3 regions of the Pantoea sp. SGAir0175 genome follow, and region 2 is predicted to be linked to each of the others. Evidence: predicted binding sites of a transcription regulator. Region 2 holds the regulator's gene; each other region holds the start of a gene.
The links. Region 2 encodes PhoB, which activates phosphate uptake and scavenging genes when phosphate is short. Its sites were predicted from a motif close to CTGTCATAAAACTGNCNNAT; they were not measured.
Positions count from the first base shown of each region.

Region 1: a site for PhoB is predicted at 2,264-2,283, ahead of ugpB (sn-glycerol-3-phosphate ABC transporter substrate-binding protein UgpB). Genes of this name have one in related genera too.
Region 3: a site for PhoB is predicted at 2,097-2,116, ahead of glpT (glycerol-3-phosphate transporter). Genes of this name have one in related genera too.

Region 1 is NZ_CP028081.1:3,757,745-3,762,030, forward strand. It holds gene ugpA (sn-glycerol-3-phosphate ABC transporter permease UgpA) at 1-804, opposite strand, end outside; gene ugpB (sn-glycerol-3-phosphate ABC transporter substrate-binding protein UgpB) at 866-2,182, opposite strand; gene livF (high-affinity branched-chain amino acid ABC transporter ATP-binding protein LivF) at 2,575-3,288, opposite strand; gene livG (high-affinity branched-chain amino acid ABC transporter ATP-binding protein LivG) at 3,290-4,057, opposite strand; gene C1N56_RS17625 (high-affinity branched-chain amino acid ABC transporter permease LivM) at 4,054-4,286, opposite strand, start outside.
Region 2 is NZ_CP028081.1:3,145,487-3,149,772, forward strand. It holds gene C1N56_RS14820 (PstS family phosphate ABC transporter substrate-binding protein) at 1-831, opposite strand, end outside; gene phoR (phosphate regulon sensor histidine kinase PhoR) at 850-2,163, opposite strand; gene phoB (phosphate response regulator transcription factor PhoB) at 2,179-2,868, opposite strand; gene sbcD (exonuclease subunit SbcD) at 3,066-4,283, shown strand; gene C1N56_RS14840 (AAA family ATPase) at 4,280-4,286, shown strand, end outside.
Region 3 is NZ_CP028081.1:3,878,205-3,882,490, reverse strand. It holds gene yigL (sugar/pyridoxal phosphate phosphatase YigL) at 1-574, shown strand, start outside; gene glpT (glycerol-3-phosphate transporter) at 609-1,949, opposite strand; gene C1N56_RS18130 (carboxylate/amino acid/amine transporter) at 2,355-3,233, shown strand; gene C1N56_RS18125 (YehS family protein) at 3,230-3,712, opposite strand; gene metR (HTH-type transcriptional regulator MetR) at 3,803-4,286, opposite strand, start outside.

The DNA of each region.
Region 1 (4,286 bases), 610 kb from region 2:
GGCGGACGACGAGAGATCGAGCCCGGTGAAGCCTTCGCGGTAGATTTTGTAGATCAGCGTGGTTGTAGCCTGTACCGGCCCGCCGCCGGTGGCAGCATCAATCACCGGGAAGGTGTCGAAAAAGGCGTAAACCAGATTCACCACCAGCAGGAAAAAGCTGACCGGCGTAATCAGCGGCAGCGACAGATTAAAGAAACGGCGCACCGGTCCGGCACCGTCAATCGCCGCGGCTTCCACCAGCGATTTAGGAATGGACTGCAGCGCGGCAAAGAAAAACAGGAAGTTGTAGCTCATTTGCTGCCAGATCGACGCTAATACGATCAGGAACATCGCCTGACCGCTGTTCTGCGCATAGTTCCAGTTGTAGCCAAACTGGTTCAGCAGATGGCTGAACAGCCCCAGCCCCGGATTGAACAGGAACATCCACAGCACCGCCGCAACCACCGGCGCTACCGCATACGGCAGCAGCAGCAGCGTCTGATAGAGCTTTTTCAGCCGGATAACGTAATCCACCAGCGCCGCCAGCAGCAGCGAGAATGTCATGCCGCATACCGTCACCAGCGCGCTAAACACGAGGGTGGTCCAGAACGAATCAAGGTAGTAGTCGTCACTGAACAGGCGGCGGAAGTTATCAAGGCCAACAAAGGTGCTGGAGATGCCAAACGGATCGATGCTTTGCAGCGAGTACCACAGCGCCTCTCCGGCGGGCCAGAGAAAAAAGATCGCGGTGATCGCCAGCTGCGGGGCCACCAGCAGATACGGCAACAAACGGGCGCGGAAAACCGGACGTGATGATGAGGACATAGCAGGCTCGTCAGAAAGAGACAGCGGGACGGACATACCCGTCCATCCCGCCATTACGGAGTTACTTCACTTGCTGTTCAAAGCGACGCAGCAGTTCGTTGCCGCGTTTCACCGCGTTGTCCAGCGCTGCCTGTGGCGACTGTTTCCCGGTCCACACGCCTTCCAGCTCTTCGTCGACGATGGTACGAATCTGCGGCATGTTGCCCAGACGCATCCCTTTGGTGAACGGCAGCGGATCTTTATTCAGCATCTGCCGCGTGGCGATGTCGGCGCCCGGGTTTTTGTCATAAAAGCCCTGCTGTTTGGTCAGCTCATAAGCCGCGGTGGTGATCGGCAGATAACCGGTTTTCTGGTGCCATTCTGCCGCAATATCCGGCTGGGCGAGGAACTTCATGAACTCCGCCGCGCCTTTGTAAGTCGCTGCATCTTTGCCTTTCATCACCCACAAGCTGGCGCCACCGATAATGGCGTTCTGCGGTGCGTTCGGCACGGTGTCATCGTACGGCATCATGCCCACGCCAAAGTTGAATTTGGCGTAATGCTTAATGTCGGCCAGCGAACCGGATGAGGCGGTGGTGATACCGCAGTCGCCGTTGTAGAACTTGGACGTCGACTCGTCTTTACGGCCAAAGTAGGTGAAATCACCTTTCTTATTCATCTCTTCCAGCAGCTGGATGTGGCGCACCTGCACGGGTTTGTTGAACTCCAGCACCGCGTCGGTACCGTCAAAGCCGTTGTTTTTGGTGGCAACCGGCAGGCCATGCCAGGCGCTGAAGTTTTCGATCTGAATCCAGCCCTGCCAGCCGCTGGCATAGCCGCAGCTCATGCCGGCTTTACGCAGCGCGGCGGCATCCTGCGCCAGCGCCTGCCAGGTTTTCGGTGGCTGATCCGGGTTAAGACCGGCTTTTTTGAACGCGTCTTTGTTGTAGTACAGCACCGGCGTGGAGCTGTTAAACGGCTGTGAGATCAGCTGGCCGTTGCTGTCGCTGTAGTAACCGGCAACGGCAGGAACAAACTGTTTCGGGTCCATCGGCACGCCGGCGTCTTTAAACACTTCATGCACCGGCACGATGGCTTTAGAGGCCATCATGGTGGCGGTGCCCACTTCGTAAACCTGCAGAATGGCCGGTGCCTTACCGCTGCGCACCGCAGCGATACCCGCAGCCAGGCTCTGCTCGTAGTTGCCTTTGTAGGTCGGAACGATTTTGTAATCCGGGTGAGCCTGGTTAAAACGCTGTGCCAGAGAATCGACTTCTTTGCCTAACTCGCCTTCCATTGAGTGCCAGAAAGGGATTTCGGTAGCAGCCAGCGCATTACCGCTGATCGCCAGACCGAGCAGCAGACTCATCAGGCGGGGACGAAGCGTAAAAGCGGACATAAGGGTTTCCTGTGCTTGTGGCGCGCGCGATATCACGCATTTTTTGTTCGCGAAGTAACATGACACGAGGAAATGACGGAAAAATAACAGGATTATGACGGGAATATGACGGGGTTAGTGCGCGCTGATGCCCTCACCCCGGCCCTCTCCCACAGGGAGAGGGAGATGAAAGGCCGTGCGCGCTGATGCCCTCACCCCGGCCCTCTCCCACGGGGAGAGGGGGATAAAAGGCGGTGCGCTGATGCCTTCTTCTGCAGGGCGAGAGAAGTCCGGGAGGATGCCAGGATAGCAACCTGGCCTGAAAAACGCTGCCGTACGGTTCCCTCTCCCGCGTGCGGGAGAGGGTTAGGGTGAGGGCAAATCACCGCACCAACGTCATGACCACAGCCAGGTCAGGCGCCTAAATACGCGCTTCGCACCGCTTCATTGGATAACAACGCTTCACCGCTATCCTCCAGCACCACGTGACCATTCTCCAGCACGTAGCCGCGATCGGCCAGCTTCAGCGCCTGGTTGGCGTTCTGCTCGACGAGGAAGATGGTCATGCCCTCTTTACGCAGCTGTTCGATGGTGTCGAAAATCTGCTGGATAATGATCGGCGCCAGACCCAGCGACGGCTCGTCCAGCAGCAGCAGGCGCGGCTGGCTCATGAGCGCGCGGCCAATCGCCAGCATCTGCTGCTCACCGCCGGACATGGTGCCGGCGCGCTGCACTTTGCGCTCCGCCAGCCGGGGGAACAGCTGATAAACGCGCTCAATGCGCTCCTGATACTGCTGACGCGTCGCGAAAAAGCCGCCCATCGCCAGGTTCTCTTCCACCGTCATGCGCGAAAATACGCGCCGGCCTTCCGGTACGATGGCAATCGCTTCACGCATGATTTTTGCCGTCTGCCAGTCGGTAATGGTTTTGCCATCAAAGGTGATGGTGCCGCTGGTGGCGCGCGGCTCGCCACACAGCGTACCGAGCAGCGTGGTTTTACCCGCGCCGTTCGCGCCAATCAGCGTCACGATTTCGCCCTGACTGATGTGCAGATTAATGTTATGCAGTGCCTGGATCGGGCCATAGTGCGCACTGACACCCTGTAAAGTTAAAATCGGGTTCGCCATGTTACGCCTCACCTAAATAAGCACGGATCACATCCGGGTTGTTACGCACTTCTTCCGGCGTACCGTTGGCCAGCGGCGTTCCCTGATTAACCACATAAATGCGGTCAGAAATGCCCATCACCAGCTTCATATCGTGTTCAATCAGCAACACCGTCACCTTGTGTTCGCCACGCAGTTCAGCGATCAGCTCATCCAGCTCGTGCGTTTCGCGCGGGTTGAGGCCGGCGGCCGGTTCGTCGAGCATCAGGATTTCCGGACGCGTCACCATGCAGCGGGCGATCTCCAGCCGGCGCTGCTGGCCGTAAGCCAGATTGCCGGCCTGGCGGTTAGCCAGATCCAGCAGACCAATGCGCTCCAGCCAGCTGGCCGCGCGGTCCAGCGCTTCGCTCTCGCCGCGCCGGAACGCCGGGGTTTTAAACAGCCCGGAGAACACGCCGCTTTTCAGATGCTGATGCTGCGCCACCAGCAGGTTTTCAATCACCGTCATCTCACGGAACAGGCGCACGTGCTGAAAGGTCCGCACCACGCCCATGCGCGCGATCTTCTGCCCCGGCAGGCCCTGCAATGGCTGATCGCGCAGTTTGATGGTGCCGCCCGTTGGCTTATAGAAACCGGTCAGGCAGTTGAATACCGTGGTTTTCCCCGCCCCGTTTGGGCCAATCAGCGAGACGATCTCCTGCGGATGCAGTTCCAGCGCCACGTTGTTGACGGCCAGCAGGCCGCCGAAGCGCATCATCAGGCCTTCAACGGCTAATAAAGGCTGACTCATGCCTGCTCTCCTTGTTTTGCCTGTTTCAGCTTCAGGTGCGGACGCTTCATCGGCAGCAGCCCCTGCGGACGCCAGATCATCATCAGCACCATCAACCCACCGAGCACCAGCATGCTGTACTCGTTCAAATCACGCATCAGCTCGCGCGATACCACCAGCAGAATCGCGGCCAGGATTACCGCCAGCTGCGAACCCATGCCGCCCAGCACTACAATCGCCAGCACAAACG
Region 2 (4,286 bases):
GAGCACCTGCTGCAGAAAGGCGGCGACCAGCGGCGGCAGCGGTTTGCCGGGCGCCTTGTTAGCGTAAATATACAGCGGGCGCGACCACGGATAACGGCCGCTGCGGATCGATTCGGCATCTGGCATAACGCTGTCGCCGCTGGCGGTGACGATTGGCAGGGTTTTCACGCCGCTCAGGTGAAATCCAAAGCTGGCGTAGCCGATGCTGTTCGGCGTGCTGGCGACCGCCTGCACCACCGCCGCCGAGCCGGGAAACTCCGCGACGTCAGCGCGGAAATCGCCGCGACACAGCGCCTGCTGCTTGAAAAAGCCCCAGGTGCCGGAAGCGGAGTTACGGCCAAAGCGCTGAATACTGCGCGTTGCCCAGTTCGCCGTATGCAGGCCAACATCGCCCCAGCGCTGTGGCACCTGCTGTGCGCCGCATAGCCGCGTCACGGAGAACAGCGCATCCAGCTGCGGCTGACTGATGGACGGCAGCGGATTGTCCTGATTAACCACCACCACCAGCGCATCCATCGCCACCGGCACCGCCAGCGGTGCATAGCCATAGCGCGCGATAAACAGCTGACGCTCATCCACCTGCATCGGCCGGCTCATAGCGCCAAGCTGAGCGGCCCCGGCGGCCAGCGCGGTCGGCGCCGTCGACGATCCCGCCGCCTGCACCTGCACGTTGACACCCGGCGACTGACGGCTGAAATCTTCGCCCCACAGCGTCATCAGATAGCCCAGCGTGTCCGAGCCCACGCTGCTCAGGTTGCCGGTCAGCATGCTTTGCTGAGCCGTCGCCAGCAGCGGGCACAGTAATAAAAGAGAGAGCAGCAGCGATTTCATCACAGAGTCCGGTGGCGTTTACTGCGCCACATTCTCGCGGATTCCGTTCGCCACAATCAAGCGCGGTGGCAGCACGAAGCGGAAGCAGGTTTCCTGATGCGGCACGCTGCTGATCTCCAGCCGCGTGGTGTGGTGGCCGAGCGCGTGCTTAACAATGGCCAGCCCCAGCCCGCTGCCGCCGGTGGCGCGCGAGCGCGCTTTATCCACGCGGTAGAAGCGTTCGGTCAGGCGCGGCAGATGCTCCTCGCTGATGCCGGGCCCGTTGTCGCACACTTTAAATTCGGCGCCCTGTTTGGTGCGCAACCAGCTGATGTCGATGCGCGTGCCGTCCGGCGTGTGGTTCACCGCGTTATACACCAGATTGGAAATCGCGCTGCGCAGCTGTTCATCATTGCCGAACACCTTCAGGTGCGGATCGGTGTGGAAATGGATGCTGTGACGGCCCTGGCTGAGGGTTTCCGCCTCGCGCTGTAACAGCAGCAGCATGGTCGGCACATCCACCGTCTCTTTCAGGTCAATGGCGGGGGCCGCTTCGATGCGTGACAGCGTCAGCAGCTGCTTCACCAGGCTGTCCATGCGTCGCGTCTGCTCCTGCATGGTACTGAGCGCCTTGCTGCGGGTGCGCTCGTTCATCCCGGCATCGTCCATCATCTCCAGATAGCCCTGCAGCACCGTCAGCGGGGTACGCAGTTCATGGCTGACGTTGGCGAAGAAGTTACGTCGCGCCCCTTCCAGCTGGTGCATCTGGGTGACGTCACGCGCCACCATCAGCCACTGCCCTTCGCTGTAAGGCATGACGCGGAACTCCATGTGATGCTGATTATTGAGCACCAGCGTCAGCGGCTTGTTGAAGTCGCGCTGGCGGATATAGCGGGAGAATTCAGGGTAGCGCAGCAGGTTAAGGATATTCTGGCCGTTATCTTCCGGCCAGCGCAGCCCGAGATGCTGCTGGGCCAGACCGTTACACCAGAAAATGGTGCCCTCTTCGGTGGTGAGCACCACCGCGTCCGGCAGCGATTCAGCCCCGCTGCGAAAGCGTTTGATCAGATTGCCCAGCTCGCGCCGGCGGCGGCGATTGCGCAACTGCATTTGATACAGGCCGTAAAACAGCGGTTCCCAGCTGCCGCGCCCGGTGGGCGGCGTCATTGAACGATCAATCCACAGCCAGTGCGACAGCCGCATCAGATTTTTGAAGTGCCAGAACAGCACGCCGCACACGGCCAGTAACAGCCACCACGGCAGATAGCCAACCAGCAGACCCAGCACCAGCGCAGGCAGACACACCAGCGCCAGCTCGGTCAGTAATCTCTTCCAGGAGAGTCGTTCCAGCACGGTAAAAGACTCCGTTTAGTAGCGGGCAGAGAAACGATACCCTGTTCCGCGAACGGTTTGTACCATGCGATCGTGGCCGGAAACTTCCAGTGCTTTACGTAAACGACGGATATGCACATCCACGGTGCGGTCTTCCACATACACGTTAGTGCCCCACACGTGATTCAGCAGCTGTTCGCGGCTGTATACGCGCTCTGGATGCGTCATAAAGAAGTGCAGCAGTTTGTATTCGGTCGGCCCCATTTCCAGCGGCGTGGTTTCGGACATCACGCGATGCGAGGAGGGATCGAGGCTCAGCCCCTGCATCTCAATCACCTCTTCCACCGCCATCGGTGAGATACGGCGCATCACGGCTTTAATGCGCGCCATCAGCTCTTTGGGCGAGAACGGCTTGGTGATGTAATCATCGGCGCCCACTTCCAGCCCGCGCACGCGATCTTCCTCTTCGCCGCGCGCCGTCAGCATCATCACCGGAATATCACGCGTCATGGCTTCACGCTTTAAATGTTTGATGAACTGAATGCCGCTGCCGCCGGGTAACATCCAGTCCAGCAGAATCAGATCTGGCCAGGGTTCGATCAGCTTGCCAATCGCGCTGTCATAGTCCTCAGCCTCAATCGGCTGGTAATCGTTTTGTTCCAGCACGAAACATAACATTTCACGGATGGGAGCTTCGTCTTCCACAACCAAAATGCGCTTAGCCATTATTACTCCTGCGATTGTGACGGCATGTCACGGGGGTTTGCGGCGCCATTATGCGTCAGTTTTGTGACACTTTTATGAAAAACCCACCTCATGATAATCAGATAAAAAGCGCAATTGTGACAACCGGTTTCGCTTTTTTTTCATTGCGTTGTTAAGCGGTTATACTGCCGCTTTGCGATAGCAGGCACGGAGCATTCATGCGAATTATTCACACCGCTGACTGGCATCTCGGTCAGTTCTTTTACAGCAAAAGCCGCGCCGCCGAGCACCAGCAATTCCTCGACTGGCTGCTGGCCGCGATTGTGCAGCATCAGGTGGATGCACTGATCGTCGCTGGCGACCTGTTTGATACCGGTTCGCCGCCCAGCTACGCGCGCGAACTGTTTAACCGTTTCGTGGTGGCGCTGCAGCCCAGCGGCTGCCAGCTGATTGTGCTGGCCGGCAACCATGATTCGGTCGCCACGCTGAATGAATCGCGCGAGCTGCTGGCCTGCCTCAATACCCGCGTCATTACCAGCGCCACGCCCGGCGGCGAGCAGCAGGTGCTGACGCTGCAACAGCGCGACGGCACGCCGGGGGCGCTGCTGTGCGCCATTCCCTATCTGCGTCCGCGCGACATCCTGCGCAGCCAGGCGGGTCAGTCCGGTCGCGATAAGCAGCTGTCGCTGCTACAGGCGATTGAGCAGCACTATCAGCACTGTTATGCCGCCGCCGTGGCGCAGCGCGAAGCCATGGACAGCGCGCTGCCGATCATCGCCACCGGGCATCTCACCACCGTGGGTGTCAGCAAGAGCGATTCGGTGCGTGATATCTACATCGGCACGCTGGACGCCTTTCCGGCGCAGGCCTTCCCGCCAGCCGACTACATTGCGCTGGGCCATATACATCGCGCGCAGCGCATCGCCGACAGCGATCACATCCGCTACAGCGGTTCGCCGATTGCGCTCAGTTTTGATGAGCTGGGACGTGAGAAAAGCGTATTCCTGCTGGAATTTAGCACCCGGCTGGAGTCCGTCACACCGCTGGTTATTCCGTCATTCCAGCCGATGCAGATGTTAAAAGGCGCGATGGCGGAGATCGAACAGCAACTGACCGCGTTTCACACCTATGAAGGCGATCTGCCGGTGTGGCTGGATATCGAAATCACCACTCAGGAGTACCTGAGCGATCTGCAGCGCCGCATCGAACAGCTAACCGACGCGCTGCCGGTTGAGGTGCTGCTGGTGCGCCGCAGCCGCGATCAGCGTCAGCGCAGCCTGGCGCGGCTGGAGAACGAAACCCTGAGCGAACTGAAAGTTGAAGAGGTCTTTGCCCGCCGGCTGGCGCTGGAGGAGCAGCTGGAGGATGAACAGCGCGCGCAGTTAACGCAGCTGTTTCGCAGCACGCTGGCGACGCTGGAGGATCCGGGCGCATGAAAA
Region 3 (4,286 bases), 730 kb from region 2:
ACTGGTGTTCAGCCACAATCTGGACAGCGATATCGCCAGCGAGCTGTATGGCCTGAAGTATCACGATGAGAAAATCCTGACGCACGTTTACCGCGACGATGAGTGGCACATCAGCCGCCATAATCCGCAGGAAGCGGAGTTTTTCCAGGAATCGGTGTTCACCTATCAGGTGTATCAGCCCGGCATGCTGGCCACCGATGGCATCAGCAAAGTGTTCTTCACCTGCGACGATCCGGAGCATCTGGTTCCGCTGGAACAGGCGATTGAAGCGCGCTGGGGTGACCGGGTTAACGTCAGTTTCTCGCTGCCCACCTGTCTGGAAGTGATGGCTGGCGGCGTCTCGAAAGGGCACGCGCTGGAAGCGGTGGCGAAACAGCTTGGCTATTCGCTGAAAGAGTGCATCGCGTTTGGCGACGGCATGAATGATGTCGAGATGCTGAGTATGGCGGGCAAAGGCTGCATCATGCGTAACGCCCATCAGCGCCTGAAAGATACCCTGCCGACGCTGGAAGTGATTGGCAGCAACGCCGACGACGCGGTGCCGCAGACGCTGCGTAAATTATTCCTCGCCTGAATAAAACGGGCCGGTATGCACCGGCCCGCTCAGATTATGCCTGCTGCTGCTTGTGGCGATGCTCGCTGACCATGGTCAGCAGCAGTAACACCACCGCCAGCACCGATCCGACAATCATCACTAAGAAACCGCCGTCCCAGCCGAAGAAATCCACGGTGTAACCGACAATCGCACTGGCTGCCACCGATCCGCCGAGATAGCCGAACAGACCGGTAAAGCCTGCCGCAGTGCCGGCCGCTTTTTTCGGTGCCAGCTCCAGCGCGTGCAGACCAATCAGCATCACCGGACCGTAGATCAGGAAGCCAATGACGATCATGCAGATCATATCTATGCCCGGATTGCCCGGCGGGTTCAGCCAGTAAATGATGGTGGCGATGGTCACCAGCGTCATGAAAAATACCCCGGTGGCGCCGCGATTGCCGCGGAATACCTTGTCCGACATCCAGCCGCACAGCAGCGTGCCCGGAATCCCGGCGTATTCGTACAGGAAATAGGCCCACGAGGATTTATCCAGCGTGAAGTGCTTCACCTCTTTCAGATAGGTTGGTGACCAGTCGAGGATGCCGTAGCGCAGCAGATAAACGAACACGTTGGCCAGCGCGATGTACCACAGCAGCTTATTCGGCAGCACGTACTGCATGAAAATCTGCTTCGCCGTCAGCTCCTGTTCGTGGTTCTCGCTATAATCCGGCGGATAGTCATTCTTCCATGCCTCAATCGGCGGCAGACCGCACGACTGCGGCGTATCGCGCATCAGCGCAAAAGCGATGATGGCGACGAGGATGGCACCAAACGCCGGCATATAGAGCGCGGCTTTCCAGTCGTTAAACCACGCCATGCCGAGCAGGAACAGCAGCGGAGGAATGCCGCCACCCACGTTGTGCGCGCAGTTCCATACCGACACAATGCCGCCGCGCTCTTTCTGCGACCACCAGTGCACCATGGTGCGTCCGCACGGTGGCCAGCCCATGCCCTGGAACCAGCCACACAGAAACAGCAGCACGAACATCACCATGATGCTCGAGGTTGCCCACGGCACGAAGCCCATCACCAGCATCACGGCGGCGGCGAGAATCAGGCCGGCGGGCAAAAATACCCGCGGGTTGGAGCGATCTGAGACCGATCCCATGATGAATTTGGAAAAACCGTAGGCGATGGAGATGCCGGAGAGGGCAAAGCCAAGGTCGCCGCGGGAAAAGCCCTGTTCGACCAGGTAAGGCATCGCCAGCGCAAAGTTTTTGCGCACCAGATAATAGGCGGCGTAGCCAAAGAAAATGCCGAAGAAGATCTGCCAGCGCAGACGACGATAGAGCGGATCGACGCGATCGTCCGCCACCTGGGGCTGGTGTGGTGCAGGTTTAAAAATACTCAACATCAGAATGGCCCTCCAGGGCGCAATATAGTTATCGATTCCCAGCAGGTTGGGGCAAAAACAAAGTACGACAGCGAACAGAAAGCAACCTTTCCATTTCGCGCACAGAATAGTGATGGTTACGCGCAGTTACTGTGACGTGTGACACATATGTTACAGTTTTATGACAATAAAGAGCGATATAAACCAGTAAATGTTGGATTTCGCGCATTTGTGCCAGAGAAAACGGCGCGCCGCCTCATAAAAATCGCCGCCCGCCGGTTAACCCGCCATGCGGACGCGTGCCTGCTGACCGGGCAGCGAAGATGCGATCGTGTTTAATTTCATCACATGTCAACCAGATTGTCCCGCCAGCGCGCTGTAGTTTGTTTACACTAGCGCCAGTGTTGAACTTTAGGATGCATAACCGTGCTGTTGCTGATCGTTACCACCATTCTGTGGGCTTTTTCTTTTAGTTTAATCGGGGAGTATCTGGCGGGGCAGGTGGATACCTGGTTCTCGGTGCTGATGCGTTTAGGCCTGGCGGCGCTGGTCTTTCTGCCGTTTCTGCGCTGGCGCGGTTACCGCGCCTCAACGTTGCTGCTCTATATGCTGGTGGGCATGCTGCAATTAGGCATCATGTATCTGATCAGCTTCGAGGCTTATCTCTATCTCAGCGTGCCGGAATTCCTGCTGTTTACGGTGATGACGCCGCTGTATGTCACACTGATTTATGACCTGCTCAGCAAGCGCCCGCTGCGCATTGGCTATGCCTTTAGCGCGCTGCTGGCGGTGCTCGGTGCGGCCATTATCCGCTACGACAAAGTCAGCGATGATTTCTGGTTCGGACTGCTGCTGGTGCAGGCGGCCAACATCTGCTTTGCGATTGGCATGGTGGGCTATAAGCGCCTGCAGGAAGTCCGTCCGATGCCGCAGCACACCGCGTTCTCGTGGTTCTATCTCGGCGCAGTGCTGATCGCGGTGATCGCCTGGTGCATCTGGGGCAATCCGCACAAGCTGCCGACCACCACGCTGCAGTGGAGCGTGCTGGTGTGGCTGGGCGTGGTCGCATCCGGACTGGGTTACTTCATGTGGAACTACGGCGCGACCCAGGTCGATGCCGGGACGCTGGGCATTATGAACAACATGCACGTGCCGGCAGGATTACTGGTGAACCTGGCGATCTGGCAGGAGAAGCCGCACTGGCCAAGCTTTATCGCCGGGGCGATAGTGATTTTTGCGTCCCTGTACGTGCATAAACGCTGGGTACTGGGACACACGGCCAAAAGCGGCAGTTCAGGCGCTTAGCTTTTTTTCGCGGGTGTCGATGGCCGCTGAATCAGCGTTAAACCTTTCAGGAAGTTACGCAGAATCTGGTCACCGCACTCGCGATAATTTTTATGATCCGGGTTGCGGAAAATCGCGCCGATTTCAGCCTGTGACACCTTGAAGTTAGCCTTCAATAAGATATCCGGGATATCGGTGGTTTTCAGCGCGAAGGCGATGCGTAACTTCTTGAGAAAGATATTATTGTTCATGCGGCGCTCAACCGACGGGGCCGGCGCGTCTTCGCTTTTGCCGCGACGGTAGAAAATCAGACCGTTGAGGAAGTAACCCATCAGCACATCCGGCAGTTTACGAAACGCCTCATCGTCATCTTTCTTCAGCCACGCCTGCACATCTTCACGCGGTACTTCACTGCCCGCCAGCGCAAAAATCTCCACCACTTTGCTGTCGCTCAAATCCAGCATATAGCGCACGCTGCGCAGCACATCGTTATTGGTCATGGTGAAACTCTCCGGTAGCGGTTAAGGCGGCGCATTATAGAGCAGGCAGGGCGGGGATAACAGCACGGGCGACATTGGCCGCCCGCGGCATCAGGACGAGACCGGCTGCAGGGAACCGGGGCGCGAGGCATCGCGCACGTAAGGCAGGTGCTCGCAGGCGTGCTGACGGGCAAAGCGCACAAAGGCCTCCAGCACCGGCTGCCGCTGCTCGCCGTCGCGCATCGCCGCGTATAAACGGCTCCACAATCCGTCGCCCAGCGTGCGCGTCACCACCAGCCCCTGGTGCTCAAAGCTCTCTACCACCCAGTGCGGCAGCGCGGCAATGCCCATGCCGGCCGACACCATCTGGATCAGCAGCAGCGTATTATCCACGCTCTTCAGCGCCGGGCTGACGCCGGCTGGCTGTAAGAAGTTACGCCACACGTCCAGCCGCTGACGCTGTACCGGATAGATCATCAGCACCTCATCGGCCAAATCTTCCGGCGTGATGTGAGCCAGTTGCGCCAGACGGTGATCCGGCGCCAGCACCAGCCGCACCTCAAAATCAAACATCGGCGCATAGAACAAACCGCTG